DNA from 4 places in the Streptomyces sp. NPDC104831 genome. Region 2 is predicted to be linked to each of the others. Evidence: riboswitches for the same ligand, from Rfam matches in the RefSeq annotation. Region 2 holds a riboswitch; each other region holds the start of a gene.
What was found. A riboswitch is a leader RNA that binds a small molecule or an ion and turns the genes downstream of it on or off. The one in region 2 is predicted to bind cobalamin.

Region 1 (7,011 bases), on a different contig from region 2:
TGCGGGTCGCGGTGGGCATCGGCGGCGGGCCGGCTCCCGACCGTCTGCTGACCTCCACCGCGGTACTGCTGTTGCTGCGTCGGATATCCGTCGAACAGCCGGTCCTGCTCGTCGTCGACGACCTGCCGTGGCTGGACCGGGCGACCAACGCCGTGCTCGGTTTCGTGGCCCGGCGGCTGGTCGGCAGCCGTATCGGCTTCCTGGCGGCCTTCCGGGAGGGCTCCGAGAGCTTCTTCGAGTCGAGCGGCCTGACCGAGTACCGGCTCAAGCCGCTGGACGACGCGTCGTCGGCGGAGTTGCTGGACCTGGCCCACCCCGACGTCTCACCCGCGGTACGACGCCGTATCCGCGCCGAGGCACGCGGCAACCCGCTGGCGCTGGTGGAGTTGCCGGTGGCGCTCTCCAGCGAGCAGCGCGCGACCCTGGCGGCGGTACCCACCGTGCTGCCCCTGACGGAGCGCCTGCAGGGCTTGTTCGCCTCGCGCGTGGCCGAGCTGCCCGACAGCAGCCGGGAACTCCTTCTGATCGCCGCCCTCGACGGCACCGGCGACCTGGCCTCGGTCACGGCGGCGGCGGCCGGCCGGGCCACCATCGACGACCTCGCTCCCGCCGAACGCGCCCGGCTGGTGACGATCTCCGCGGACAACCGGCGGCTGGCCTTCCGGCACCCGCTGATCGGCTCCGCGGTGGTGGAGCCGGCGACCGCCGCGGAGCGCAGACGGGCCCACCAAGCGCTCGCCGGCGTCCTCGGCGGCGAGTTGGAGCGCCGCGCCTGGCACCTCGGTGAGGCTGCCGTGGGTCCGGACGAGACCGTCGCGGCCCTCCTGGAGGAGGCCGCGCGGCGTCGGCTGCGGCGCGGGGACGCGCTCGGCGCGGTGACGGCGCTGACCCGGGCCGCCGGGCTCAGCCCGGCCGCGGCCGACGAGAGCCGGCGGCTGGCCGAGGCGGCCTACGTCGGCGTGGACTCCGGCGGTGAACTGGAGGACGCCTCGCGGCTCCTCGCCGGGGCCCGGCTCGTCCATCCCGGCACGGAGCGGCACTCCCTGCACGCGGCGGCGGCGTCCGCGTTCCTGCTGATCAACAGGGACGGTGACATCCAGACCGCGTACCGGCTGCTGGTCGGGGCGATCGAAGCAGGAGAGCACGGCTACGACGCCTCCGACGCCGCTCTCGTCGAGGCCCTGCACCTTCTGGTGCTGCTGTGCTGGTACGGCGGCGCCCCCGAGCTGTGGCAGCCGCTGTTCGCGTTCCTGGACCGGCTGACACCCGAACCTCCCGAGCTGCTGTGGGTCATCGCCCGGACCTTCGCCGACCCGGCGCGCACCGGTCCGTCGGCGCTGCCCCGCCTGACGAAGCTGATCTCCTCCGTGGGTGAGGACCCCACCCGCGTGGTACGCGTCGGCACCGCCTCGGTGTTCCCCGATCTGCTCGGGGAGTTCCGGGGCGCGACGCGCCGGCTGATCGAGCAGGGCCGCGCCGGGGCCGCGCCCGTCCGCCGGCACCTGGGGGCGCTGATGCACCTGGGCCTGGACTACTACCACCTGGGCCGCTGGGACGACGCGGCGGAACTGGCCGCCGAGGGGCTCCTGCTGTGTGCCAACCACGACTACCGCTTCTTCGCCTGGTACTTCCAGTACGTGCGGGCGGCCGTGGCCGCGGCGCGGGGCGACGCGGAGACCGCTGCCGCGCTGACCGAGGAGATCGTCCGGTGGGCAACGCCCCGCGGAGCCCACGGCGCGCGGTTCTTCGCCTGCCACGCGAGAACGCTGGCCGCGCTCGGCGCCGGCGACTTCGAGACCGCCTACCGGCACGCCCGCACGCTCAGCCCGCCCGGAACCGTGGCCCCCTACGTACCGATCGCCATGTGGGGCACGATGGACCTGGTCGAGGCGGCCCTGCGAACCGGCCGGGAGGAGGAGGCCGCGGCCCACTCGGCGGCGATGCGCGCGTCGGCGATGGCCGAGCTGTCGCCCCGGCTGAAGCTGCTGGTCCTGGCCTGCGAGGCACTGACCACGCCCGGCGAGGCATCCGTCGCCCTGTTCGACCGGGCCCTGTCGCTGCCCGGAGCGGAACGCTGGCCCTTCGACGCCGCGCGCGTGCGCCTCTTCCACGGTGAACGCCTCAGACGCCTGCGTGCCACGACAGAGGCCAGGGAGCAGCTGACCTTGGCGCTGGAGGTCTTCCAGCGGCTGGGCGCCGCGCCCTGGACGGCGCGTACGACGGCCGAGCTGCGCGCGAGCGGCCTGTCCACGCCGACCGCCGCGGGGCCGGGAAGCGTGACGCTGACCGCTCAGGAACTGCAGATCGCCCGGCTGGCGGCGACGGGGCTGACCAACAAGCAGATCGCCGAGCGGCTCTTCCTGTCCCATCGCACCATCGGTACGCACCTGTACCAGATCTATCCGAAACTGGGCATCGCTTCGCGTACCGCGCTCAGGGAGGCACTGTCCGGGCTCGGCCTCGACCGGGACGGCTGAGCCGGCCGGCACGGGCCGGCCACCGGCCCCGTCCGCTCAGTCATTTGACGTATGCGGGGCCGCGGAGCCCCGCGCACAGTGGACGCGGGAACGGCCCTGGCGGGGCCTTTCCCTCCGGCGGCCGTGCGTGAGGGCGTCGGGGCCACTGAGAGGGGAGCCGGATGCGCGGTGCCTCGGACAGCCATCCGGACATGCACTGGCCCTCGGGCTTCTCGCCCGACCAGGCCCACGGTTACTGCCAGGCACAGGCCGTCGTGCACGCCTCGCCCGGCACGGTGTTCGCCCTGCTCACCGATGTGGCGCGGTGGCCGCAGTGGGTGCCGGGCATCACCGAGGTGCGGGCCGCGCCGATCACGAGGGCCTTCGAAGTACTGTTCCTCGGGCAGCGTTTCGAGATTTTCATGGGAGAGCACATCCCGCCCCGCCGGCTCGGCTGGTCGGGTGTCGGCACCGGTGTGCAGTCGTACCAGGCCTGGCTGTTCACCGCGGTCGCGGGCGGCACCCACGTGGTGACCGCGACCGTCGCCCGCGGTCCCGCCGCCCGGTCCCTGGACGCCTCGTGTCCCCTGTGGGCCCGGCACCTGACGACCCTGTGGATCGCGCAGCTCGGGCGGCTCTCCGAGAGCGCCCCGTGAGAGGGGTGCGCGCGGCCGGTGCGGTGCGGTGCGGGACGGCCGCCCGGCCGGAGCCGCCATGAGGCGTATTCGCCTCTTTGGCGTGGCAGTTGATTGCAATTCCTACTCGCTACAGAGACAGAAGACCTCTTATCCAGCACAGTCGGTCCGCTAGACTCGGTGCGGTGAGAGCCGACGCAGCACGCAACCTGGAAGCCGTCCTGACCACCGGAGCGCGCATGCTCGCCGCCGACCCCGGTGCGAGCATCGCGAGCATCGCGGCCGAGGCGGGCGTGGACCGGCGCACCGTCTACCGGCGCTTCGCCGGCCGTGAGGAACTCCTCGCCGCCATCTACGCCTGCCGGCTCTCGGCCATCGAAGAGGCCATCGAGGACGCCCGGCTGCGCGAGGCACCCGTCGCCGTCGCCCTGCACCGCTACGTCGAGAACATCATCACCGTCAACCGGACCTGGCCCGTCGACCTGGCCCGCATGCTCGCCGACGAGGCCGTCCGCGCGCGCCGTGACGCGTCCGTCCGCGAGGTCGACGCCTTCCTCGAACGCGCGATCGACGAGGGCTTGTTGCGCCCCGGCCTCCCGCGGGGGTGGGCGAGCGCGTTGCTGCCCCAGCTCATGCACCTGGTGTCCCGGCAACTGCCCGAGCTGAGTCCCGGGCAGGCGGCGGACGTGGTCGTCGACACCCTGCTCAACGGCCTCGGTGCCACCTGATACTCCGGCGAGGCCCCGACCAGGCCGAGCACTGTCGCGGCAGCCGGCGTCCGACGGTCAAGTTACTTATGTACGGCGAGCACCGAAGAGCAAGAGTAGGTCGTGTCAGCTTCCGCCTCAGGGAAGGATCCCTCCGTCATGAGCGGCTACCAGCCAGGTGTGGACGCCGGCCGAACGGCACCGCGCGGTCGTCCTGAGCTGACCTTGGACATCGAGCGCGTGCTGGACCTCTCGGCACGGCAGACGATCCGGGCCGCGTTCCGGTACGACCCCGAACTGCCCTTGACCGTGTGCGTGGAGTTCCTCATCGAGGGCGGCGGCTCGCGTGTCGTGTGGCGGATCGGGCGGGATCTGCTGCACCAGGGGCTGTACTCGGCGAGCGGCGCCGGCGACGTCCGGATGTGGCCCTCGCACCCGGAGGAACGGGACACCGCATGGCTCCAACTGGCCTCCGGTGACATGGCCGCGCTGTTCGAACTGCCCATACCACCGCTCGCGGAGTGGCTGGAGCACACCTACGCACTCGTTCCCGCCGGTGGCGAGTTCGCCGCGGTGGACTGGGACGCCACGACCGAGGAGCTGCTCCGCGGGCCCGGGAAGGAGTCCGACTGACCCCGCGGCGCCGCTTCGGCGGGGTTCGCACACGGCTCCGCCGCGCCCGCACCGTCCGCCCTCCCTCGCCGCATGTCCGGCCGTGGCGGTCCCCGCCGCTCAGGAAGCCGTGCGGCGGCCCCGTGGGGTGAACGCGTACAGGTCGAGGATCTCCGGCCGGGGGGCGATGCCGGGGCCGCCCGCCCGTATCCAGGCGGCGATGTCCTCCGTCGCGGCCGGGTCGTTGACCAGCCCCAGCCACACCGGCCGGGCTCCGGCCGCCCGCCCGGCGGCGGAGGGCTGCACGACGACCACGTTGGCCTGGTCGCACACGTCGAGGCAGGCGGAGATGCGTACGGGCGCCTCGGCACGCAGGCGCGCGGCCTGTGCGGCGTGGTCGACACCGGTCACCTTCGGACTGCCGCAGCAGCAGTCCCGGCACACGACGACCCGGCACGGCGCGCCACCGGCCGGTCGCGCGGCCACCTCCGCGCCGGACACTTCCCCGTCCCTTGTCCCGGACACGCCCCACACCCCTGTCTCCGGGGAGATCCGCCCCGGGGTCCTTCGAGGAGGCGACGACGTGAGTCTCCTGGCTCTCGGGTCACGGTTCGTCCCGGCCTTCCCACCCGTCGGGGGCAGTGGCCGTACGGGACTCACTCACCGATCACAGTGGCGGGACCGCGCCGGATTCACACCGGCTTCCTCGTTCCGCCGTCGCCCTGTCGCCGGTCATCATGCCACCCTGCGAGGGGATCCGCCGACCCCGCCGGAACCGGGCCCGCCCCGCCGGATGCCAGCCGGTTCGGGTGGTGCGGTGCTCCCCCGCACTCCACTGCCGCCGGGCGCGGGCAACAGCGACCGCGCCCAGGAGCCCTTCACTTGGGAGGGGACGCCGGCCTTCCCCGCAGCCGCGGCGCTCGGCCGGACCCGCGCCCGTGGAGGGCGGCACCGTGTCACCGAGGCAGCGCGGCCTGCGGGCCGCGGTCGGTCAGGAGTGGGGCGCGGGGAGCGCGTCGGCCAGTTCCGCCAGGCTCTCCACCCGCCAGTCGAAGGTGTCGCCGTCGGCGGGCGGGTCCCCCACCGGACGGCGCACGTAGGCGGTCCGCATGCCCACCGCCTGGGCCCCGCGCAGGTCCCAGGCGTGGGCGGCGACCATCAGCACCTGTTCGGGCGGGCAGCCCGCCGCGTCGAGCGCGAGCCGGTACACGTCCGGCGCGGGCTTGTAGGCGCGGGCGTCCTCGGCGGACAGGACCTGGTGCCAGCGCAGTCCGGCGTGGGCGTTGAGACGCAGCAACGCCGTCCGGGCGGCGTTGCTCAGTCCGAGGACGGGGCGGCGTCCGGCGCAGCGCGCCAGACCGGCGGGCGCGTCCTCCCACGGGCTCAGGCGACGGCCGGCCGTCGCCAGTCGTGCCACGGCCGCCGGGTCGCCGATCCCGGCGAGAGCGGCCACCCGCTCGGCCGCCTCCCGGTCGATCACCTCGGAGTTGGCATAGGGGCGCCGCTGCTCGGTGACGCGACGCTGTTCGTGTTCGACGTGCCGCTGCCACTCGGTCAGCAGGCGTCCGGCGAGGGCGTCGTCGGCCGCGGGCACCGCCTCACGCAGCGCGGCCCGCAGTCCGCCGGGCTCGTCGACCATCGTGCCGAGCACGTCGAAGACGACGACCTCGATGCCGCTCGCCCCGGCCATCGCGTCCTCCCCTCACCGGCGTTCGGGTACCGGCCCCGAAACGGTTGCCTGTACGGGCGGGTGGCCGATCGCGTGGGGAGGTCCGTCGCACCGTCCGTTCCCGGCTCGATCGCCGTCACCCGGGACAGCGTGGCCCGGGGGCAGGGCCCGGCACCCCTTCTGCGCCGACGGTGGGCGTGTCGAGCCCGCCCGGAGCGGGCACCGCACTCGACACGGCGGAACGATGACGTCCGATTGTGAACCTTCTCTAACCATACCGATGGGTGTAGTGTCGGGGCGTGACTGTCAAGGACGAGACGATCACCGGCCGCAGCCGCAGGTCGCGTGGGGGGCGGCACCTGACCCCGGCCGGAGTGAAGATCCTCGAGACCGCGTCCCGGCTCTTCTACGAGCAGGGCATCCGCGCCGTCGGCGTGGAGGCGATCGCCGAGGCGGCGGAGGTCACCAAGAAGACCCTCTACGACCGCTTCGGCTCGAAGGACGATCTGATCGTCGCCTATCTGCGGGCCCGTGACGGTCTGTGGCGTTCGACTCTGGTGAAGCACGTGAACAGCCACGACGGTCCGCCCGGCGAGAAGATCCTGGCCACGTTCGGCGCGCTGCGCGACTGGATGCGCGAGCGCAGTCAGCTCAGGGGCTGTGCGTTCATCAACGCCGCCGTGGAACTGCCCGAGAACCACCCGGGCCGCGAGGTGGCCCGCGATCAGAAGGCGTGGCTCCTCGCGTACCTGGAGGACCTGGCGACCGAGGCCGACGTCGAGGACCCTGCGGCACTGGCCGCACAGGTCCTGATCCTGCACGAGGGCGCGTGCGTCACCCAGTCCATGCGGTCGGTGGAACAGGCGATCGACCGCGCCGAACAGGTGGCCGCCGTCCTGCTGGAGCGATCGCTCACCCGGTGACGCCCCCTG
Region 2 (7,011 bases):
CGGCGCGGACCGGCTGCGCGACGGCGGGCGGGTGGTGAACATATCGTCCGGCCTGGCGCGGACCGCCGCGATGCCCCACCTCATGGCCTACTCGATGACCAAGGCGGCGCTGGACGTCTTCACCCGGGACCTGTCCAAGCTGCTCGGCCCCCGCGGGATCACGGTGAACTCGGTGGCGCCCGGGATCATCGACACCGACAACACCGCGGACTTCCTGCACGGCACGGAGGACGGTCAGGCCTGGGCCACCGCGCTGTCGGCACTGGGACGCGTGGGAACGCCGGCGGACGTCGCCGACGTCGTGGCCTTCCTGGTCTCGGAGGACGGGCGCTGGGTGACCGGTCACTGGCTGGACGCGACAGGGGGTTCCCTCAGCTGAGAGTTTCCCGGACCTTCCCCGCTTCTTTCCGCGCCTCGGGACCCCGCCTCTGTTAGATTGGTCTAAACCACATAGAGAGCACAGAGCCCACTTCAGAACGGCAGGCCCAGCGTGGAAGTTGTCATCGTTCCGGACGCCGCGGCGGGCGGCGAGCTGATCGCCGAGGCCATGGCCCAGCTGCTGCGACGCAAGCCCGACGCCCTGCTCGGCGTGGCCACCGGCTCCACTCCGCTGCCCATCTACCAGGCGCTGACCGCCAAGGTGCGCTCCGGCGCCGTGGACGCCTCCCGGGCGCGGATCGCGCAGCTGGACGAGTACGTCGGGCTGCCCGCGGACCACCCCGAGTCCTACCGCTCGGTGCTGCGCCGCGAGGTGCTGGAGCCGCTGGGCATAGGGATGGACGCGTTCATGGGGCCGGACGGCACGGCGGAGGACGTCCAGGCGGCGTGCGAGGCGTACGACCGGGCGCTCGCCGGGGCCGGCGGGGTGGACCTCCAGCTGCTCGGCATCGGGACCGACGGGCACATCGGGTTCAACGAGCCCTGCTCCTCGCTCGCCTCGCGCACCCGGATCAAGACGCTGACCGAGCAGACCCGGATCGACAACGCGCGTTTCTTCGACGGCGACATCGAGCAGGTCCCGCACCACGTCATCACCCAGGGCATCGGGACGATCCTGGAGGCCCGGCACCTGGTGCTGCTGGCGACCGGCGAGGGCAAGGCGGACGCGGTCGCCGCGACCGTCGAGGGCCCGGTCGCCGCGGTCTGCCCCGCCTCCGCGCTCCAGCTCCACCCGCACGCCACGGTGGTCGTCGACGAGGCCGCCGCGTCCAAGCTGAAGCTGGCCGACTACTTCCGCCACACCTACGCCAACAAGCCGCAGTGGCAGGGCATCTGACGGGAGTCACCGGCCGGGGAGTCCGGACCGGGCCGTGAGGGAGCGCGTCCCCGCCACGGCCTGAAGGCGTCCGCGGACCGAAGGGGCCGGGTGCGCTCCCCAGGCCGGACGGCTGCGGCCCTTGGTCACCGGCCGGGCGGGGAGCGTCGGCGGTCCGGCCGGCCGCGGCCGGATTGCGCCGTACGCCGCCGGCCGGACCGCGCCCTTGCCGCCCCCGCGCCGCTCCTCCCCCGCGCACCGACCCAGGCGACCGGGGCCCGCCCGTGCCACCGGCCCCGCCGCCCCTGTCCCACTCCTCCGTTCCGTCGGCGGTCGCGCGGCTCCCCGGGGGATGGACTAGACCAACAGCGGGTGCGGCGGTATACAGAGGGGATCACGGAGCGTGCGGGCGGGGTGCCGGCACAGCAACCCGTGCCACGATGTGAGCCGTGGCCGATGGGATGTCGGTCGCTTTCGGCACCCGGAGCCGGGAAGGCAGACCATGAGCACCGACGTCAGCAGTGCGGAGAACGAGGCAGGCATCACCCGTACCGCGCGCGTGCCCAAGTACTACCGCTTGAAGAAGCATCTGCTCGACATGACGCAGACGCAGGCGCCGGGCACGCCGGTCCCGCCCGAGCGCACGCTGGCCGCCGAGTTCGACACCTCCCGGACCACCGTGCGCCAGGCCCTGCAGGAACTGGTCGTGGAGGGCCGGCTCGAACGCATCCAGGGCAAGGGCACCTTCGTCGCCAAGCCCAAGGTCTCCCAGGCGCTCCAGCTCACCTCCTACACCGAGGACATGCGGGCCCAGGGCCTGGAGCCGACCTCGCAACTGCTGGACATCGGGTACATCACCGCCGACGACCGGCTGGCCGAGCTGCTCGACATCACCGCCGGCGGACGTGTGCTGCGCATCGAGCGGCTGCGCATGGCCAACGGCGAGCCGATGGCGATCGAGACCACCCATCTGTCGGCCAAGCGCTTCCCCGCCCTGCGGCGATCGCTGGTGAAGTACACCTCGCTGTACACCGCGCTAGCCGAGGTTTACGACGTCCACCTCGCCGAGGCCGAGGAGACCATCGAGACCTCCCTGGCCACCCCCCGCGAGGCGGGTCTGCTCGGCACCGACGTGGGCCTGCCGATGCTGATGCTCTCCCGCCACTCGCTGGACCGCCACGGCAAGCCGGTGGAGTGGGTGCGCTCGGTCTACCGCGGGGACCGGTACAAGTTCGTCGCCCGGCTGAAGCGCCCGGTGGAGTAACCGCCGGGTCATCGGCCGCACACGTTCGCTGAATCGATATACCGATATGCGGACGAGGGCTTTCGCTGTCATGACACAGTCACCTAGATTTCCTGCTCATTGCACAGGTGATCAGCGAGGGGACGGAGCCGTGCCATGTCCGAAACGCCTGAAGTGAGACCACCGGTGGTGACACCGGGAAGGGTGATCATCGCCCTGTGTCTCGTCGCGCCCTTCGTGGCGATGCTGTGGGTCGGCTCGTACGCCAAGACCGACCCCGCACTCATCGGGATCCCGTTCTTCTACTGGTACCAGATGCTCTGGGTGCTGGTCTCCACCGTTCTCACCATGCTGGCGTACAAGCTCTGGCAGCGTGACCAGCGCGCCCGCGGGGAAGCGAACGGGGGTGCGGCGAAGTGAAGGACGGTGTCAACGGAGTCGCGCTCGGCGTCTTCATCTTCTTCTTCCTGGCCGTCACGGTCATGGGCTTCCTGGCCGCGCGCTGGCGCAGGTCCGAGAACGAGCACTCCCTGGACGAATGGGGCCTGGGCGGACGGTCGTTCGGCACCTGGATCACCTGGTTCCTGCTCGGTGGTGACCTCTACACGGCGTACACCTTCGTCGCCGTGCCGGCGGCGATCTACGCGGCGGGCGCGTCCGGCTTCTTCGCGGTGCCGTACACGATCCTCGTGTACCCGATGATCTTCACGTTCCTGCCCCGCCTGTGGTCGGTCTCGCACCGCCACGGCTACGTCACCACCTCCGACTTCGTGCGCGGCCGGTTCGGTTCGAAGGGCCTGTCGCTGGCGGTGGCCGTGACCGGCATCCTGGCGACGATGCCGTACATCGCGCTCCAGCTGGTCGGCATCCAGGCGGTGCTGGACGTGATGGGCGTCGGCGGCGGCGAGAACACCAACTGGTTCGTGAAGGACCTGCCGCTGCTCATCGCCTTCGGTGTGCTGGCGGCCTACACCTACTCCTCGGGCCTGCGCGCCCCCGCCCTGATCGCGTTCGTCAAGGACACGCTGATCTACATCGTCATCGTGGTGGCGATCATCTACATCCCGATCAAGCTGGGCGGGTTCGACGACATCTTCGCCAAGGCGGGCCACGCCTTCGGCCAGGTCAACCCGGCCACCGGCAAGCCTCGCGGGGCGGTGACGCCGCCGGAGGCGGGCCAGTGGACGTACGCCACGCTGGCGCTCGGCTCGGCGCTCGCGCTGTTCATGTACCCGCACTCGATCACCGCGACCCTGTCGTCGCGCAGCCGTGAGGTGATCCGCCGCAACACCACCATCCTGCCGCTGTACTCCCTGATGCTGGGACTGCTGGCGCTGCTGGGCTTCATGGCGATCGCGGCCGGGGTGAAGGTCTCCAACGGCCAGCTCGCCATCCCGCAGTTGTTCGAGGACATGTTCCCGGACTGGTTCACGGGCGTGGCGTTCGCGGCGATCGGCATCGGCGCGCTGGTCCCGGCGGCGATCATGTCCATCGCGGCGGCCAACCTGTTCACCCGGAACATCTACAAGGACTTCATCAGGCCGAACGCGACGGCCGCGCAGGAGACCAAGGTCTCCAAGCTGGTCTCCCTGCTGGTGAAGGTCGGCGCCCTGGTCTTCGTGCTCACGATGGACAAGACCGTCGCCATCAACTTCCAGCTGCTGGGCGGCATCTGGATCCTGCAGACGTTCCCCGCGCTGGTCGGCGGCCTGTTCACCCGCTGGTTCCACCGCTGGGCGCTGCTGGCCGGCTGGGCGGTCGGCATGGTCTACGGCACGGTGGCCGCGTACGGGGTGGCCTCGCCGACGCAGAAGCACTTCGGCGGCTCCGCGAAGGAGATCCCCGGCATCGGTGAGATCGGCTACATCGGCCTGACGGCGTTCGTGCTGAACGTCCTGGTCACCGTGGTCCTCACGGTCGTCCTGAAGGCCGTGAAGGCGCCGGAGGGCATCGACGAGACCAAGCCGGAGGACTACACGGCGGACTCCGGCGACCCGGGAGTCCAGGTGGAGCTGCCGGCCGCCACGGCCGGCGCCGGCCACTGAGGCACCGGGCCCACTCCGCGCGACGGGCCGCCGGGAGCACACTCCCCGGCGGCCCGTCGCCGTACCCGCCCGCCCTGCCGGTCCGCCGTACCCGGCACCGGGCCCCGCCCTGGGCCGGCACGGCGTCGCGCCGCCCGGCGGTGTCACCCGCGCCGGTACCGGCGGACGCCGGAGATCCGCCCCCCCACCGCCGGCCTCACGCTCCCCGTCCGTCCGTTGACCGTCCGGAGCGGGGGCGACACAACATCTGGGGGTGAGGGGACAGCCCGGCACTAGATGTATGCTCGTCCTCGCTGTCGTCGCAGGGGAATCCGGTGCGAATCCGGAACTGTCCCGCAACGGTGTGACTCGCGTGTCCGCGCGCCTGTCCAGTCCGAAGACCTGCCGACGGCCCACCCGGCCTCCCGGTCCGGGTGTGTTCCGACGTCCGGGCCTCGTGGAATGGGCCGGCGGACGCGACGCCGTGCGCGCTCGTGGTCGCCCCTGCCCTCCGCCAGGCCCCGTGCCGAGCGAGGGAGACCCCCACGTGACCATCGCGCCAGCAGACCCGGCTTCGGTCAGCGCACCGGAGACCGACGGTCCCGGTGCCGCGCTGCTGCGGACCCTGTCCGAGCTGACGGCCGACCTGCCCGACGCCGATCCCGGCCGGGTCGCCGCCGCCGCGCTGCGCGGCCGGTCCGCGCGGGCCGACGAGGCGGAACTGCGCGAGCTGGCCACGGAGGCCGCCGCCGGCCTGATCGCCGAGGACCCCGCCTACTCCAGGCTCGCCGCCCGGCTGCTCACCCTCGCGATCCGGGCCGAGGCCGCCTCCCAGGGCGTGTCGTCCTTCACCGGGTCGATCGCGGTGGGCCACCGCGAGGGCCTGGTCGCCGACCGCACCGCCGCGTTCGTCCGCGCCCACGCCGAGCGGCTGGACGCGCTGGTGGAGTCGGCCGTCGCGGAGGGCGCCGACGACCGCTTCGGCTACTTCGGCCTGCGCACCCTGCACAGCCGCTACCTGCTGCGCCACCCGATCACCCGCAAGGTCGTCGAGACCCCCCAGCACTTCATGCTGCGCGTGGCGAGCGGGCTGGCCGAGGACGACACGGTCCGCTCCCTGGACGAGGTCGCCTCCCTCTACGGCCTGATGAGCCGCCTGGACTACCTGCCCTCCTCCCCCACACTGTTCAACTCCGGCACCCGGCACCCCCAGATGTCGTCCTGCTACCTGCTGGACTCCCCGCTGGACGAGCTGGACTCCATCTACGACCGCTACCACCAGGTGGCCCGGCTGTCGAAGCACGCCGGCGGCATCGGGCTGTCGTACTCCCGTGTCCGCTCGCGGGGTTCGCTGATCCGGGGGACGAACGGGCACTCCAACGGGATCGTGCCGTTCCTGAAGACCCTCGACGCCTCGGTCGCCGCCGTGAACCAGGGCGGCCGGCGCAAGGGCGCCGCCGCCGTCTACCTGGAGACCTGGCACTGCGACATCGAGGAATTCCTCGAACTGCGCGACAACACCGGCGAGGACGCCCGCCGCACCCACAACCTCAACCTCGCCCACTGGATCCCCGACGAGTTCATGCGCCGCGTCAACAGCGACGCCCAGTGGTCCCTCTTCTCCCCCGCCGACGTCCCCGAACTCGCCGACCTGTGGGGCCGGGACTTCGACACCGCCTACCGCAAGGCCGAAGCCGCCGGCCTCGCCAGGAAGACCCTCCCCGCCCGCGAGCTCTACGGCCGCATGATGCGCACCCTGGCCCAGACCGGCAACGGCTGGATGACCTTCAAGGACGCCGCCAACCGCACCGCCAACCAGACCGCCGAACCCGGCAACGTCATCCATTCCTCGAACCTCTGCACCGAGATCCTGGAAGTCACCAACGACGGCGAAACGGCCGTCTGCAACCTCGGCTCCGTCAACCTCGGCGCCTTCGTCCACGACGGCGACATCGACTGGGACCGCCTGGACACCACCGTCCGCACCGCCGTCACCTTCCTCGACCGCGTCGTGGACATCAACTACTACCCCACCGAACAAGCGGGACGCTCGAACGCGAAATGGCGACCCGTCGGGCTCGGGGTGATGGGCCTCCAGGACGTCTTCTTCAAGCTGCGGCTGCCCTTCGACTCGGCCGAGGCCAAGGCCCTGTCCACGCGGATCGCCGAGCGCATCATGCTCGCCGCGTACGAGACCTCCGCCGACCTCGCCGAACGCAACGGCCCCCTGCCCGCCTGGCGGAAGACCCGCACGGCACAGGGCGTCCTCCACCCCGACCACTACGGCGTCGAGTTCACCTGGCCCGAGCGCTGGGACGCCCTCCGCGAGCGCATCGCGAAGACGGGCATGCGCAACTCGCTGCTGCTGGCGATCGCTCCGACGGCCACCATCGCCTCGATCGCGGGCGTGTACGAGTGCATCGAGCCGCAGGTGTCGAACCTGTTCAAGCGCGAGACCCTGTCCGGGGAGTTCCTCCAGGTCAACTCCT
Region 3 (7,011 bases), on a different contig from region 2:
GGCCAGCCGAACCGCGGGGCGGGGTGAGGGCCGTGGGAGGGGTGACGGGCGGGACGAGGTCCGCGGGAGCACCGGGGCCGGCCGGCCCGGCAGGGCGCGGCGCAGGGCGGTGGACGCGGACGACGCGGACGACGCGGACGGCCGGGCCCGGCGGAGGCCGGCCCGCGCGACGCGGCCGAGACCGGCGAGCGCGGCCCGCACGGGAGCGGCCGGAGCCGGGCGGACCCGCTCGACCGCGGGGGGACGGGGCGGCGGGGCCTGGTGGAGCGGAGCGCGCGGGACCGGCGGGGTCCGCGGGGCGCGGGACGGGTTGCCGCTCGGCAAGGGGATCACCTCCGTTGGCCGTACCCCTTCAAGCGTTCCCCGACCTCCGCGAGTTGTGCCTTGGTCAGCAGGGACGGGCTCAGGCCCGGCACCGCCGACGCCGTCAGCCACAGGCGGCACATCCACTCCAGCTGGGCGGTGCGGTCGTAGGCCTGGTCGAGGGTGGCGCCGTGGGTGACCGTGCCGTGGTTCTGCAGCAGGCAGCCGGAGCGGCCGGCGAGGGCGCGGAGCATGTTCCCGGCCAGCTCGTCGGTGCCGTAGGCGGCGTAGGGGGCGACCCGTACGGGGCCGCCGAGGGCCGCGGCCATGTAGTGGACCAGCGGCAGCTCGGGGACGAGCGTGGAGACCGCGGTGGCGTGCACGGCGTGGGTGTGGACGACCGCGCGGGCGTCGGTGGTGCGGTAGACGGCGAGGTGCATGGGCAGCTCGCTGGTCGGCACGAGGCGGCCGAGCACCTGGCGGCCGGTGAGGTCGACGCCGGTGAGGTCGGCCGGGGTGAGCCGGTCGTAGGGCACGCCCGAGGGGGTGACCAGCACGAGGTCGCCGAGGCGGGCGGAGACGTTGCCGGAGGTGCCGACCACCAGTCCGTCGGCGACGGTCCGCCGCGCCGTGGCGACCACCTCCTCCCAGAGCAGCGCCACGTCCTGCCCCACCCCGGCCGCCCCACCGCCCCACGCGGCCTCCCCCGCCTCGGCCGCCCCACCGACCGGCGCGGCCCCCTCCACCCCGGCGGCCCCACCGCCCGGTGCGCTCCGCCCCGCCTCCGGCGCCGTATCGCCGACCTGTCCGCCCTCCGGCGCCGCGGCGCCCGGTTCGGCCCGCCCCTCCCCCGCGCCCCGGCGTGCGCCCCCGTCCCCGGCCGGCGTCCCGCTCCCCCGGCCGGCCCGGCGCGCGGCCGGTTCCCCGTCCCGCCGTTCGTCCCGTCGCCCGTCTTCCACGTTCCGTCGCGGTTCAGCCATGCGGTGATCCTGCCAGCCGGCGGGGCGGGGCGGGGAGCGGACGGACCGGTGGTTCCGGGCCGGGGGCCGTGAGGCCGAACGGGCGGAATTGGGTGTGAAACGCCTGAAATCGCCCTCACTTTCGTGATCGGCGGACCTTGAATGACTGCTTCCTGCCCACCCCACGGCCGCCGCCGCCCCGAGGCCCGGCGCGCCCGCCGACCGCCATCCCCCGGGGGAGTCGCATGGCCCGTGTACCCACCCTTGCCCGTCGCCGCGCGAGCGTCCTCGCCGCGGCCGTGGCGGCGGTCCTCGCCCTCACCGGCCCCGCGACCGCCGCGGCCAAGCCGCCCAAGGGCCACGACGTGTCGTCCCACCAGGGGCCCGTGGACTGGCCGGCCGCCCGGAAGAAGGGCGCCCGGTTCGTCTTCGTCAAGGCGACCGAGTCCACGGGCTACCGCAACCCCTACTTCGCCGGGCAGTACTCCGGCGCCCGCAAGGCGGGGCTGATCCGGGGCGCGTACCACTTCGCGCTCCCGGACCGGTCCTCCGGCGCCAAGCAGGCCGCGTACTTCGTGCGGCACGGCGGCGGCTGGCGGGCGGACGGCTGGACGCTGCCGCCGGCGCTCGACATCGAGTACAACCCGTACAACGCGCGGCGCAAGTGCTACGGGCTGAGCAAGAAGGGCATGGTCGGCTGGATCCGTTCGTTCAGCGACGAGACCCGGCGCCGGACGGGCCGCCGCCCGGTGATCTACACCACGACCCAGTGGTGGAAGCTGTGCACCGGCAACAGCCGCGCGTTCTCCAAGGACCACCCGCTGTGGATCGCCCGGTACGGCACGGCGCGGCCGGGGGCGCTGCCCGGCGGCTGGCGGTACTGGACCTTCTGGCAGCACCGCGTGAAGGGCGCGCTGCCGGGTGACCAGGATCTCTTCAACGGCACCCTGGACCGGTTGCGGATCTTCGCGAGGACCCGGTAGCCAAGGGGCGCCCGGCCCGGCGGCGTGGAACGCGACGTCGGCATGGCGTTACCGACACCACTGCGCCCGTCTCAGTTCATCTTCCGTTCACTCAGGTTGCCTACGTTCATCCAGCCAATGACCTCGAACGATTGCCTGGGTAAATGGAAAGCTTCTCGCTGATCCTCGCGATTGTGGTGGTAACCGCTCTCGCGTTCGATTTCACGAACGGTTTCCACGACACCGCGAACGCGATGGCCACCACCATCTCCACAGGCGCCCTGAAGCCCAAGATCGCGGTGACCATGTCCGCCGCCCTCAATCTTGCGGGCGCCTTCCTCTCCGTGGAGGTCGCGAACACGATCTCCAAGGGTCTCGTCGACGAGACCGGCATCCGTCCCGAGGTCATCTTCGCCGCCCTGGTCGGCGCGATCCTCTGGAACCTGCTGACCTGGCTGGTGGGCCTGCCCTCCAGTTCCTCGCACGCCCTGATGGGCGGCCTGGTCGGCGCCACCGTCGCCTCCGCCGGCTTCGACGCCGTCCACGGCGGCGTCCTGGTCACCAAGGTGCTGCTGCCGGCCGTCGCGGCGCCGGTCGTGGCGGGCCTCGCCTCGTTCCTGGCCACCCGGCTCTCCTACGGCGTCGGCGGCACCGCCGGGACCGAGGCCGGCCGCAAGGGCTACCGGGCCGGCCAGATCGCCTCCGCGGGCCTGGTCTCCCTCGCGCACGGCACGAACGACGCCCAGAAGACGATGGGCATCATCACCCTGGCCCTGATCGCGGGCGGCTCCCTCGCCCCCGGCTCCAACCCTCCCACCTGGGTCATCCTCTCCGCCGGCCTGGCCATCGCGCTCGGCACCTACATCGGCGGCTGGCGCATCATCCGCACCATGGGCAAGGGCCTGACCAACCTGGAGCCGCGCCAGGGCTTCGCCGCCCAGACCGGCGCCGCGACCGCCATCCTGGCCTCCTCCCACCTCGGCTTCTCCCTGTCCACCACCCATGTCGTCTCCGGCTCGGTGATGGGCGCGGGCCTCGGCCGCAAGGGCGGCGTGGTCCGCTGGTCCACCGCGACCCGCATGGCCGTCGCCTGGGTGCTCACCCTGCCGGCCGCCGCGCTGGTCGGCGCGGGCGCCGAGTCCGTCACCGACCTGGGTGACTGGGGCACCGCCGCCGTCGCCGTCTTCCTGGTCGCCGCGAGCGCCGCGATCTGGAAGATCTCCCGCCGCGAGGTCGTCGACCACACCAACGTGGTCGAGGAGACCGGCGAGCCGGCCGGTGTCGTCACCGCCGCCATCGCCGCGGTGACCCCGCCGCCCGCCGGCCAGATCGCCGGCGACCTGACGGCCCCGGCCGCCGGGGAACTGACGACCGCCGGCCTGGCGACCGCCGGCCTGACGGCCACGATCCCCGCCCCGGCCACCGAGCCGGCGCCCGCCGCCGCCCCGCCGGCCGCCACGGTCTGACCCCGCCCGCACGGTTACTCGAAGGAAGCATCCCCATGACGATCGACTGGGCGGCCCTCGGCTCCGTTCTCGGCACCAGCGTCGTGTTCACGGTGGGCCTGGTGGCCCTGTTCACCCTCGGCATCAACGGCCTGTCCCGCCGCGAGCGGGCCGCGGCCCGGGGCGGCTCCGCCGCGCTCGCCGTCACCGGCGCCTACGTCTGCTTCGCGGCCTGCGCGGCGGCCGTGGCCTACGGCATCTACCTGATCGTGGGCAAGGGCTGACCGCCCGCCCCCCGATCCCCGCACCGCCCCGCCGACCGGCCCGCCCCGCCGGACCCGGCGGGGCGGACGCATGCCGGGGCGGTTCCCGTCAGGCCCGCCCGGCGGCCCGCGATGTGGGCCTCAGCACACTCGGGCATCCCAGGTCAAAGGCAAGTTGACGGCCCTTCCGGGCACGTGGTGGACTGCCCAGGCCATGTACGGCGGCAGAAGAGGAAGCCGGTGCGAATCCGGCGCGGTCCCGCCACTGTCACCGGGGAAGAACTCCCCGGGAGCCAGGAACTCTCGCCGCCGGAATCCGTCGAACCAGGGCGTGGACACCCTGAGTGAGGACACGAATCGCCATGCTCGGCTGCCGTAGGACCCGTACCGGGAACACCCCTGTGCCCACGGCCGGCTGAGCCGATGGGTGCCGATCGCACTTACGCGTACGGCGCCGCCGCCGGCGTCCTCGGCGACCTGCTCCTCGGCGATCCCCGCCGCGGGCACCCGGTCGCCGCGTTCGGCCGCGCGGCCACGGCCGTGGAAGGCGCCTTGTGGCACGACCACCGCGGCTGGGGCGCCCTGCACACCGCCGTGTGCGCCGGTGGCGCCGTCGCACTCGGGGCGCTGGCCGCACGCGCCGCACGCCCCTCCCGTACCGCCTCCGTCGCGCTGACCGCCGCCGCCACCTGGGCCGTCGTCGGCGGCACCTCGCTCGGCCGCGAGGCCCGCGCCGTCGAACGCGCCCTGGCGGCGGGGGACATCGAGGCCGCCCGCGCCCGGCTGCCCCACCTGTGCGGCCGGGACCCGCAGGCGCTGGACGCCGACGGGATGGCCCGGGCCGTGGTCGAGTCGGTCGCCGAGAACACCTCCGACGCCGTGGTCGGCGCCCTGGTGTGGGGAGCGGTCGCCGGGGTGCCGGGTCTGCTCGGGTTCCGGGCCGTCAACACGCTGGACGCCATGGTGGGCCACAAGTCGCCCCGCCACCGCCGCTACGGCTGGGCCTCCGCCCGCCTCGACGACGTCGCCGGCTGGCCGGGGGCCCGGCTGACCGCCGCCCTCGCCGCCGCCGCCGGACCCGACCCGCGCGGCGCCCTGCGCGCCTGGAGGGCCGACGCGGGCAGGCACCCGAGCCCCAACGCCGGTCCCGTGGAGGCCGCCTTCGCGGGTGCCCTCGGCGTACGCCTGGGCGGGACGCTCTCCTACGGCGGCCGGGTCGAGCACCGGCCCGTACTCAACGGCGGCACCGGACGGCCGGTCGAGGTCGCCGACATCGACCGGGCCGTACGGCTCTCCCGCCGCGTCGGCCTGCTCGCCCTCGGCACCACACTCGCCGCGCGCGCACTCCTGAAAGGACGTGGGAAGTGAACGGTGGCCTCCTCGTGGCCGGCACCACCTCGGACGCCGGCAAGAGCGTCGTGACGGCCGGGATCTGCCGGTGGCTGGTCCGCCAGGGCGTGAAGGTCGCGCCGTTCAAGGCGCAGAACATGTCCCTGAACTCGTTCGTGACCCGGGAGGGCGCGGAGATCGGCCGGGCCCAGGCCATGCAGGCCCAGGCCTGCCGGATCGAGCCGACCGCGCTGATGAACCCGGTGCTGCTCAAGCCCGGCGGCGAGCAGAGCAGCCAGGTCGTGCTGCTCGGCAAGCCGGTGGGCGAGCTGAGCGCGCGCGGCTACCACGGCGGGCGCCAGCAGCGGCTGCTGGGCACGGTGCTGGACTGCCTGGCCGAACTGCGGGGCACGTATGACGCGGTGATCTGCGAGGGGGCGGGCAGCCCGGCCGAGATCAACCTGCGCCGGACCGACATCGTCAACATGGGCATCGCGCGCGGTGCGCGGCTGCCGGTGCTGGTGGTCGGCGACATCGACCGCGGGGGCGTCTTCGCGTCCTTCTTCGGCACCGTCGCCCTGCTCGCGCCCGAGGACCAGGAACTCGTCGCCGGCTTCCTCGTGAACAAGTTCCGCGGCGACGTCGGCCTGCTGGAACCCGGCCTGGAGATGCTCCACGGCCTCACCGGGCGGCGGACCTACGGCGTGCTGCCCTTCCGGCACGGACTCGGCATCGACGAGGAGGACGGACTGCGGGTCTCGCTGCGGGGCACCGTGCGGGAGTCCGCCGTCACTCCCCCGGTCGGCGCCGACGTGCTCCGGGTCGCCGTGTGCGCGATCCCGCTGATGTCCAACTTCACCGACGTGGACGCGCTGGCCGCCGAACCGGGCGTCGTCGTGCGGTTCGTGGACCGGCCGGAGGAACTGGCCGACGCCGACCTCGTGGTGATCCCCGGCACCCGCGGCACCGTACGGGCGCTGGGGTGGCTGCGGGAACGCGGGCTGGCGGACGCCCTCGTGCGCCGGGCCGCCGAACACCGCCCGATCCTCGGCGTCTGCGGCGGCTTCCAGATCCTCGGCACGCACATCGAGGACGAGGTCGAGAGCCGCCAGGGCCACGTCGACGGCCTCGGGATCCTGCCCGTGCGCGTGCGCTTCGCCCGCGAGAAGACCCTCACCCGGCCCAGCGGAGAGGCCCTCGGCGAGCGGGTCGACGGTTACGAGATCCACCACGGAGTGGCCACGGTCGAAGGCGGCCGACCCTTCCTCGACGGCTGCCGCGCCGGCCAGACCTGGGGCACCCACTGGCACGGCTCGCTGGAGTCGGACGGCTTCCGGCGGGCCTTCCTGCGCGAGGTGGCCGCCGCCGCGGGCCGCCGCTTCGTGCCCGCGCCGGACACCTCCTTCGCCGCGCTGCGCGAGGAGCAGCTCGACCGGCTCGGCGACCTCATCGAACAGCACGCGGACACGGACGCGCTGTGGCGGCTCATCGAGTCCGGCGCGCCGCCAGGACTGCCCTTCATCCCACCGGGAGCGCCCGCATGAGCACAGTGTTGTTGTTGTCGACCGCCGACACGGATCTGCTGGCGGCCCGGGCCTCGGGCGCCGGCTACCGCATCGGCAACCCCACCCGGGTCGACGTCGCCGGGGAACTGCCGGCCCTGATCGAGGGCGCGGACCTCGCCGTCGTACGGCTGCTGGGCGGCAAGCGGGCCTGGGAGGACGGGCTGGCCGTGTTGAAGGCGTCCGGC
Region 4 (7,011 bases), on a different contig from region 2:
GTCGACTTCGACCGGACCCTGTTCCGGCAGACCACCCCGCCCAGGCTGCCGGACTCCGACCTGACCCCGCCGCCCCCGGCCGCCGGCCGGCCGGAGGTGGTCCTCACCCCGCCGCCGTCGGCCACCTCCACCCCGGTGGACATCGACGGCATCGCGGGCGCCACCACGCCCGGCCCCGGGGCCGGGACGAGCCCGGCCCCGCCGGCCGGCTGACCGCCCACGGGGCGGCCACGCGGCGTCCGCGCCCGGTCAGGCCAGCCACACGGTGGTGTCCGGCGGCAGCACCCCGCCGCCCGGCAGCGGCATGCTGCTCAGACGGACCTCGCCGGGCGGCAGCGGCACCGGCTCGGCGCCCAGGTTGGTGACGCTGCGCCAGGCGCCGGTGCGGGTGAAGTCCAGCACCCCGGCGGGCGCGTGGGGCGTCCAGGTCAGCGTCTCGCCGTCCAGCAGCTTGCGGCGCAGCCGCAGGGCCGTGCGGTACAGCTCCAGCGTGGAGCCCTCCGTACCGGCCTGCGCCTCCACGGCGTACGCCGCGAAGGACGGGGGCTGCGGCAGCCAGCCGGCGCCGGGCCCGAAGCCGTACGACGGTCCGGTCGGCGTCCACGGCAGCGGCACCCGGCAGCCGTCGCGGCCCTTGCGGGTGTGACCGGTCTGCTCCCAGATCGGGTCCTGGAGCACCTCCGTGGGCAGGTCGGCGACCTCGGGCAGGCCGAGTTCCTCGCCCTGGTACAGGTACGCCGAGCCGGGCAGCGCCAGCATCAGCAGGGTCGCCGCCCGGGCCCGGCGCAGCCCGGCCGCCGGATCGAGCGCGGGCGCCGTGCCCTGGGTGAGCAGCCAGGCGTCCGGGTCGGTGCCGGGCGGCAGCACGAGCCGGGAGGCGTGCCGCACGACGTCGTGGTTGGACAGCACCCAGGTCGCGGAGGCCCCGGCGGCGTGGGCCGTGGCCAGCGCGTCGGCGATGATCCCGCGCAGTTCCTCCGCGTCCCAGCCGGCCTCCAGGTACTCGAAGTTGAACGCCTGGCCGAGTTCGTCGGGCCGGGCGTACAGGGCCCGTCGCTCGCCCGGCACCCAGGCCTCGGCGACGGCCATGCGCGGCGGGCGGTAGGCGTCGAAGATCTTGCGCCAGTCCCGGTAGATCTCGTGCACCTCGTCCCGGTCCCAGTACGGGTGGCTGCCGGGCGGCAGGTGCCGCAGGGCCGACTCGCCGGTCGTGCTGTGGGCGCCGAGGTCCCGCAGCGGCTCGGTGAGGTCCTTGGCCAGGCCGTGGGCGACGTCCACGCGGAAGCCGTCCACGCCCCGGTCGGACCAGAACCGCAAGGTGGTGCGGAAGTCGGCGCGGACCTCCTCGTTGTCCCAGTTCAGGTCGGGCTGCTCGGGGGCGAACAGATGCAGGTACCACTCGCCGTCGGCCACCCGCCGCCAGGCGCTGCCGCCGAACACCGACTGCCAGTCGGTGGGGGGCAGTTCGCCGTGCGGTCCGCGCCCCGGCCGGAAGACGTACCGCTCGCGGGCGGCCGAGCCGGGCCCGGCCCGCAGCGCCTCCCGGAACCACGGGTGCAGATGGGAGGTGTGGTTGGGCACGAGGTCCACGACGACCTTCAGACCGAGCCGGTGCGCCTCGGTCACCAGGGCGTCGAAGTCGTCCAGGGTGCCCAGGCGCTCGTCGACACCGCGCGGGTCGATGACGTCGTAGCCGCCGTCGGCGAGTTCGGAGGGGTAGAAGGGGCTCAGCCACAGGGCGTCGACGCCGAGCGTGGCGAGGTGGGACAGGCGCTCGGTCAGGCCCCGGAGGTCACCGAGGCCGTCACCGTCGGCGTCGGCGAAACTGCGCGGATAGACCTGGTAGATGACGGCCTGGCGCCACCAGTCGGGGTTCCTGGACGAGAGGTCCGGTGGGCGGTCTGCCATACGGGCTCCCAAGGGACGGACGACAGTAGGGAATCTCTATCTGTCCACATTGCCCAAAAGGGAACCTTTTCGGGGGCGCTCAGGCGCCGCAGTGCTCCAACAGGCCCCGTACGTCCTCGTCCACCACCCGATAGCGCACCACGCGCCCCTCTTTCTCCCCCGCGACGACCCCGGCCGCGCGCAGCAGCCGCAGGGCCTGGGAGACGGCCGGGTCGTTCATGCCCGTGGCGATCGCGAGGTCGGAGACGGCCAGCGGCCCCGTCCGGTGCAGCGCGAGCAGCAGGGCGAGCCGGTTGGCGTCGGCCAGCAGCGAGAAACGGTCGGCCCAGGTGCGCAGTTGCCCCGCGTCGCCGATGGCGGCGATCGCCTCGCACACCCGGTGACCGTCGATGGTCCGGCGCTCGGCACGGTCGGCAGGCACGAGATGCATGCCCCCATCCTGGCAGGCCCCGATGTGATCTTGCATACCTGCCCGGCTGTGCAGCTATGCAGGAAACCGCGCGCCCCTCTACGGTGGGCGGGCCGTGGTGCTCGGGAAGTCGATGCAAGGTCGACGCGGCCCTCGCCACTGTGATCGGGGAGTTCCCGTTCCGTCCGGCACACCGCCGGGCCACTGGTCGTACGACCGGGAAGGCAGGGACGGCGGACGTGTGACCCGTAAGCCAGGAGACCGGCCACGGCAGCTCACGAAGTGATCCACGAGGTGCTGGAGCGTGAACCCGATGGTCGATGCTGCTTCTTTCCGCTGGCGACGCGAGGACACCCTGAAGACGGCGGGGCTGCTGGTGGTGATCCTCGCCCTGCACGTCGTCGCGTTCGGGATCCTCTATCTGCTGGTCGCGCCCCGGCACTACAAGGTCGGGACCGAGGTGTTCGGGGTGGGGCTCGGGATCACCGCCTACACCCTCGGGATGCGGCACGCCTTCGACGCCGACCACATCGCGGCGATCGACAACACCACCCGCAAGCTGATGGCCGACGGCAAGCGGCCGGTGTCGGTGGGGTTCTGGTTCGCGCTCGGGCACTCCAGCGTGGTCGTGCTGCTGGCCCTGCTGATCGCGGGCGGCACCTCGCTGGCCGGGAAGGTGATGAACGAGGGCTCCGCCACCCACCAGGTGCTCGGGGTGCTCGGCACGACGATCTCCGGGTCGTTCCTCTATCTCATCGCCGCCCTGAACCTGGTGGCCCTCGCGGGCATCCTGAAGGTCTTCCGGGCGATGCGCGCGGGCGCGTACGACGAGACGGAGCTGGAACGGCACCTGGACTCGCGCGGGTTCATGAACCGGCTGCTGGGCCGGCTGACCCGGTCCGTGTCCCGGCCGGGGCAGATGTACCCGCTGGGCTTCCTCTTCGGCCTCGGCTTCGACACGGCCACCGAGGTCACCCTGATGGTGATGGCCGGCTCGGGCGCGGCGGCCGGCCTGCCCTGGTACGCCATCCTGTGCCTGCCGCTGCTGTTCGCCGCCGGGATGAGCCTGTTCGACACCCTGGACGGCACGTTCATGAACTTCGCCTACCAGTGGGCCTTCGCCAACCCCGTCCGCAAGGTGTTCTACAACCTCGCCATCACCGGACTGTCCATCGCCGTCGCCTTCTTCATCGGCACCATCGAACTGGTCGGCGTCCTGCACGAGAAGTTCCACCTCAGCGATCCGGTCACCGGCTGGGTGTCCGGCCTGGACCTGGGCAACGTCGGCTACCTCATCGTCGGCCTGTTCGTGGCGGTGTGGGCGGCGGCGCTGGGGTACTGGCGGCTGGCGAGGGTGGAGGAGCGCTGGGCGGTGCGGGCGGCGCCGTCCGACTGAGGCGGCGGGCGCGACGAGGGCGGCGACGACGATGTGGACGGCGCCGCCGGCGACCGCCACCACGGCCCGACCGACGACGGGTCCCGGCACGGGGCGCTGCCTCAGGGCCGTTGCACCGTCTCCAGGTAGAGCCGCACGTACCGGTCGACGTCCACGTCCAGCGCCACGTCCACGAGTGCCCGTTCGCGTCCGTCGCCGTGGATCTCGGACTCGCCGGGGCGGGGCCGGAGGTCCACGACGGTCTGGCCGCGGGCCGGGCCGGGCGCCAGGGAGACCTCGACCGGCAGCAGCCGGGTGGTGAGGCCCGCCGGGTCGGCGACCGCGCACACCGCGCCCGCGTCGCCGAGCCCGCCCGCCTCCTCGGCCTCGGGCGGCTCGCCCTGGTGGGCCGGCCGGTGGGCGAGGAGGTCACCGGCCAGCCGGGTGCCGGGCTCGTCGCTCGCCCGCAGCCGGCGCACCTCGGGGGCGGGGACGACGACCCGCCGGAACACGTCCAGGCCGTACATGGTGATCGGCACCCCGGCGGTGAGCAGCACCGCCGCCGCCTCCGGGTCGTGCCACACGTTGAACTCGGCGACCGGGGTGGCGTTCCCGGTGGTCACCGCCCCGCCCATGAACACGATCCGCTCGATGTTCCGGGTGACCTCCGGATGCGTGCGCAGCAGCAGCGCGATGTTGGTGAGCGGGGCGGTCGGGATCAGCGTCACGGGGCGCGGGGAGGCGAGGATCTCCCGGCGCAGCAGGGTGACCGCGTCCACGTCCGCCGGGCCCCGGGCGGGTGCCGGCAGGCCCAGGTCGCCCATGCCGTCGGCGCCGTGCACCGGCGCCGGGCGGGCCGGTTCGAGCAGCGGGCGCTCGGCGCCCCGCGCCACCGGGATGCCGGGGGCGCCCGCCCGGTCCAGCACGGTCAGGGTGTTGCGGACCACCCCGTCCACGTCGGTGTTCCCGGCCACGCAGGTCACCGCCCTGAGGTCGAGGCCCGGGTGGCGGACGGCGAAGAGCAGGGCCAGGGCGTCGTCGACGCCGGTGTCGCAGTCGATGATCACGGGCACGGGCTGTCCGGTCACGGCGGACTCCTTCCGTCGTGCCGACCTTAGGACAGGGCGGCGGAGCCGGCCGGGGCCACCTGGACCGGGCGCTGGAGTTCCTGCCGACCGACCGGCAGATCCGCGAGCGCCTTTCGTCCCGGAGGGCGCTGGAGGGGGCGCCGCCCGCGCGGCGGTCCGGCGCGGCGGCTCCGGCACCGGCGGCGCGCCCGGCCGCCGAGGTCCCGCAGCCGTAGGCCACCGGAGCGGCGCCGGCCTCCCGGGCACCGCTCACCGCCTGGCACGGCACGAGCCGCGCGGCCCGGATCCGGGCCCCGGGGGCGCGGGTCCGGCCGGTTCGGCGCGCACACCGGGCGCGACCGGCGGCCGCACCACCGCCTCCGCACCCGCCTGGCCGCTCCCGGCCACCGGCGGCACGACCGGCTGGACGGACGCCGGCCGGGACGGGAACGCGCCGCCGCGGGGCTCGGCGGGGAGCGCCGCCGGCGCCGTACGGCCCGTCCGGCGGGACGCCCCGCCGGCACCCGCTCCCGCGGAACGGCGCCCCTCACCCGTACGGTCCCGAGCGCTGGTGCCCGGACCGGCCCGGTGGTGCCGTGGGACCAGGACCCCGCCGGCCGCACGCGGCGCGGGACCGCCGCACCAGCACAGGAGGCCCCGATGTCCCCCGCGATACCCCCGCGCGTCCCCCGCCTCCCCCGTGCCGTCCTGCGTCCCCTCCTCGCCGCCGGTCTGCTGCTTGGCGGCGGCTGCGCGGCCCTCACACTGCACCACCCGGCGAGCGCGCCGCACCCGCTGCCCACGGTGGACCGGCAGGCGGTGGTGTCCAAGGCGCCCCGGCGGGCCGACGGCTCCACGCTCGGCGACGAGCAGGCCGAGGCCGCGCTGATCAACCAGACCGATCTCGGCGCCCCCTGGACCGCGACGCGCGGCGCGGCCACCTGGCGGGACGGGCTGCTGAAGAGCCGCACCACGGCCGGGGAGTGCCAGCGGCTGCTGGACGCCCTCTACAGCGACGAACTCCTCGGCGCCCCGGCGCGGGTTGCGGTTGGCCTGGACGACGCCGACACGGAGGCGCAGCTGCGGTTCCAGATCGGCGCCCGCCGCCCGGCGGACGTCGACGCCGCGCTGGAGTGGCTGGGGGAGATGCCGGTGCGCTGCGCCCGGTTCACGGCCACCACCCAGCTGGGGCTGGTGGAGGACGTGCGGGTGACGGCCGCCGCGCTGCCGGAGGTCGGGGACGCCCGCCAGGGGCTGCGCGTCACCTGCGCGGCGACCGGGCCCGACGGGCAGCGGTACCTGCTCACGATGGACGTGGCCGCCGTCCGGGTCGGCGAGGACGCCTTCGCGCTCACCAACGGCGGCCTCGGCGACGTGCCGAACGAGGCGACCCAGGCGGCCGTCCAGATCGGCGCCCTGCGCCTGGCGGACATCCGCAGGCAGGGCCGTGCACAGGTGTGAGTCCCCCGGGGCCGGGCGCGCCGGGAGCCGGACGGGCAGGCGCGGCGCGCTCGGTGCGCGGGATCACAGCGGGGGCTGGGCCGGGGCCGGGCCGAGGGTGGTGGTGCCGGGGGCGGTGCGGTGGCCCAGGCCGGTGCGGTAGGCGTCCAGGGCGGCCTCGGTCCGGCCCGTGCGGCGCAGCAGGTCGCCCAGCAGCCGGCACAGGTCGGCGAGATCACCGGCGGCGCCCGCGCGTTCCAGCAGGCTGAGGGCGCGGACGTAGTGCTCCTCGGCGGCCTCGGTGTCCCGGGCGTCCTCGGCGATGATGCCGAGGAGGCGGTGCGCGGCGGCGGCGTGCACGGCGCCGCGCTCGGAGGAGAGGTCCCCGAGGACGTCCTCCAGCAGCTCGGCGGCCTCCTCGGACCGGCCCCGGCGGTGCAGCACGTCGGCGAGTTCGACGGCGGCCTGGCTGCGGTAGAGGGCGGCCCGGGACCGCGCGAGCATCCCGTACGCCCGGCGCAGCTCCTCCTCCGCCCGGTCCAGTTCGCCGTTCTGCGCGTGGACGTAGCCGCGCATCCAGTGGCAGTTGGCCAGCTCGGTGCGCAGCCGCAGCTGGCGGTACAGCTCGGCGGCCTTGGCCAGGGAGGCGTCGGCCTCGGCGAGCCGGCCCTCGGCGAGCAGGGTGCGGGCGACCGAGCGGTGCATCCGGGCGATCAGCGCGGGGTCGCCGGCCCGCGGGGCGAGCGCGAGGGCGAACTCGGCGGCCTGGGCGGCCCGGGCGTGGGCGCCCATGTCCATGTACGGGCCGATGA

Region 1: linked by a shared signal. The riboswitch ahead of ACZ63H_RS20325 ((2Fe-2S) ferredoxin domain-containing protein) and the one ahead of ACZ63H_RS06995 (ribonucleoside-diphosphate reductase subunit alpha) in region 2 are both predicted to bind cobalamin.
Region 3: linked by a shared signal. The riboswitch ahead of ACZ63H_RS18180 (cobalamin biosynthesis protein) and the one ahead of ACZ63H_RS06995 (ribonucleoside-diphosphate reductase subunit alpha) in region 2 are both predicted to bind cobalamin.
Region 4: linked by a shared signal. The riboswitch ahead of nicT (Nickel transporter NicT) and the one ahead of ACZ63H_RS06995 (ribonucleoside-diphosphate reductase subunit alpha) in region 2 are both predicted to bind cobalamin.

Annotation. Positions count from the first base shown of each region.
Region 1 covers NZ_JBVJOT010000028.1:50,685-57,695, reverse strand. Annotated here, with positions in the region: gene ACZ63H_RS20345 (helix-turn-helix transcriptional regulator) at 1-2,477, shown strand, start outside; gene ACZ63H_RS20340 (SRPBCC family protein) at 2,639-3,112, shown strand; gene ACZ63H_RS20335 (TetR/AcrR family transcriptional regulator) at 3,331-3,819, shown strand; gene ACZ63H_RS20330 (SsgA family sporulation/cell division regulator) at 3,958-4,431, shown strand; gene ACZ63H_RS20325 ((2Fe-2S) ferredoxin domain-containing protein) at 4,531-4,911, opposite strand; cobalamin riboswitch at 4,976-5,163, opposite strand; gene ACZ63H_RS20320 (haloacid dehalogenase type II) at 5,402-6,100, opposite strand; gene ACZ63H_RS20315 (TetR/AcrR family transcriptional regulator) at 6,379-7,002, shown strand.
Region 2 covers NZ_JBVJOT010000007.1:32,052-39,062, reverse strand. Annotated here, with positions in the region: gene ACZ63H_RS07020 (SDR family oxidoreductase) at 1-379, shown strand, start outside; gene nagB (glucosamine-6-phosphate deaminase) at 491-1,276, shown strand; gene ACZ63H_RS07010 (GntR family transcriptional regulator) at 1,758-2,519, shown strand; gene ACZ63H_RS07005 (DUF3311 domain-containing protein) at 2,655-2,918, shown strand; gene mctP (monocarboxylate uptake permease MctP) at 2,915-4,543, shown strand; cobalamin riboswitch at 4,818-4,946, shown strand; gene ACZ63H_RS06995 (ribonucleoside-diphosphate reductase subunit alpha) at 5,070-7,011, shown strand, end outside.
Region 3 covers NZ_JBVJOT010000024.1:47,348-54,358, forward strand. Annotated here, with positions in the region: gene ACZ63H_RS18160 (class II aldolase/adducin family protein) at 330-977, opposite strand; gene ACZ63H_RS18165 (lysozyme) at 1,508-2,245, shown strand; gene ACZ63H_RS18170 (inorganic phosphate transporter) at 2,389-3,690, shown strand; gene ACZ63H_RS18175 (hypothetical protein) at 3,726-3,953, shown strand; cobalamin riboswitch at 4,115-4,257, shown strand; gene ACZ63H_RS18180 (cobalamin biosynthesis protein) at 4,356-5,300, shown strand; gene ACZ63H_RS18185 (cobyric acid synthase) at 5,297-6,805, shown strand; gene cobN (cobaltochelatase subunit CobN) at 6,802-7,011, shown strand, end outside.
Region 4 covers NZ_JBVJOT010000012.1:80,185-87,195, forward strand. Annotated here, with positions in the region: gene ACZ63H_RS11365 (DUF4142 domain-containing protein) at 1-213, shown strand, start outside; gene ACZ63H_RS11370 (glycoside hydrolase family 13 protein) at 250-1,908, opposite strand; gene ACZ63H_RS11375 (ArsR/SmtB family transcription factor) at 1,988-2,338, opposite strand; cobalamin riboswitch at 2,417-2,601, shown strand; gene nicT (Nickel transporter NicT) at 2,631-3,713, shown strand; gene ACZ63H_RS11385 (nucleoside hydrolase) at 3,815-4,780, opposite strand; gene ACZ63H_RS11390 (hypothetical protein) at 4,798-4,995, shown strand; gene ACZ63H_RS11395 (hypothetical protein) at 5,420-6,220, shown strand; gene ACZ63H_RS11400 (helix-turn-helix domain-containing protein) at 6,284-7,011, opposite strand, start outside.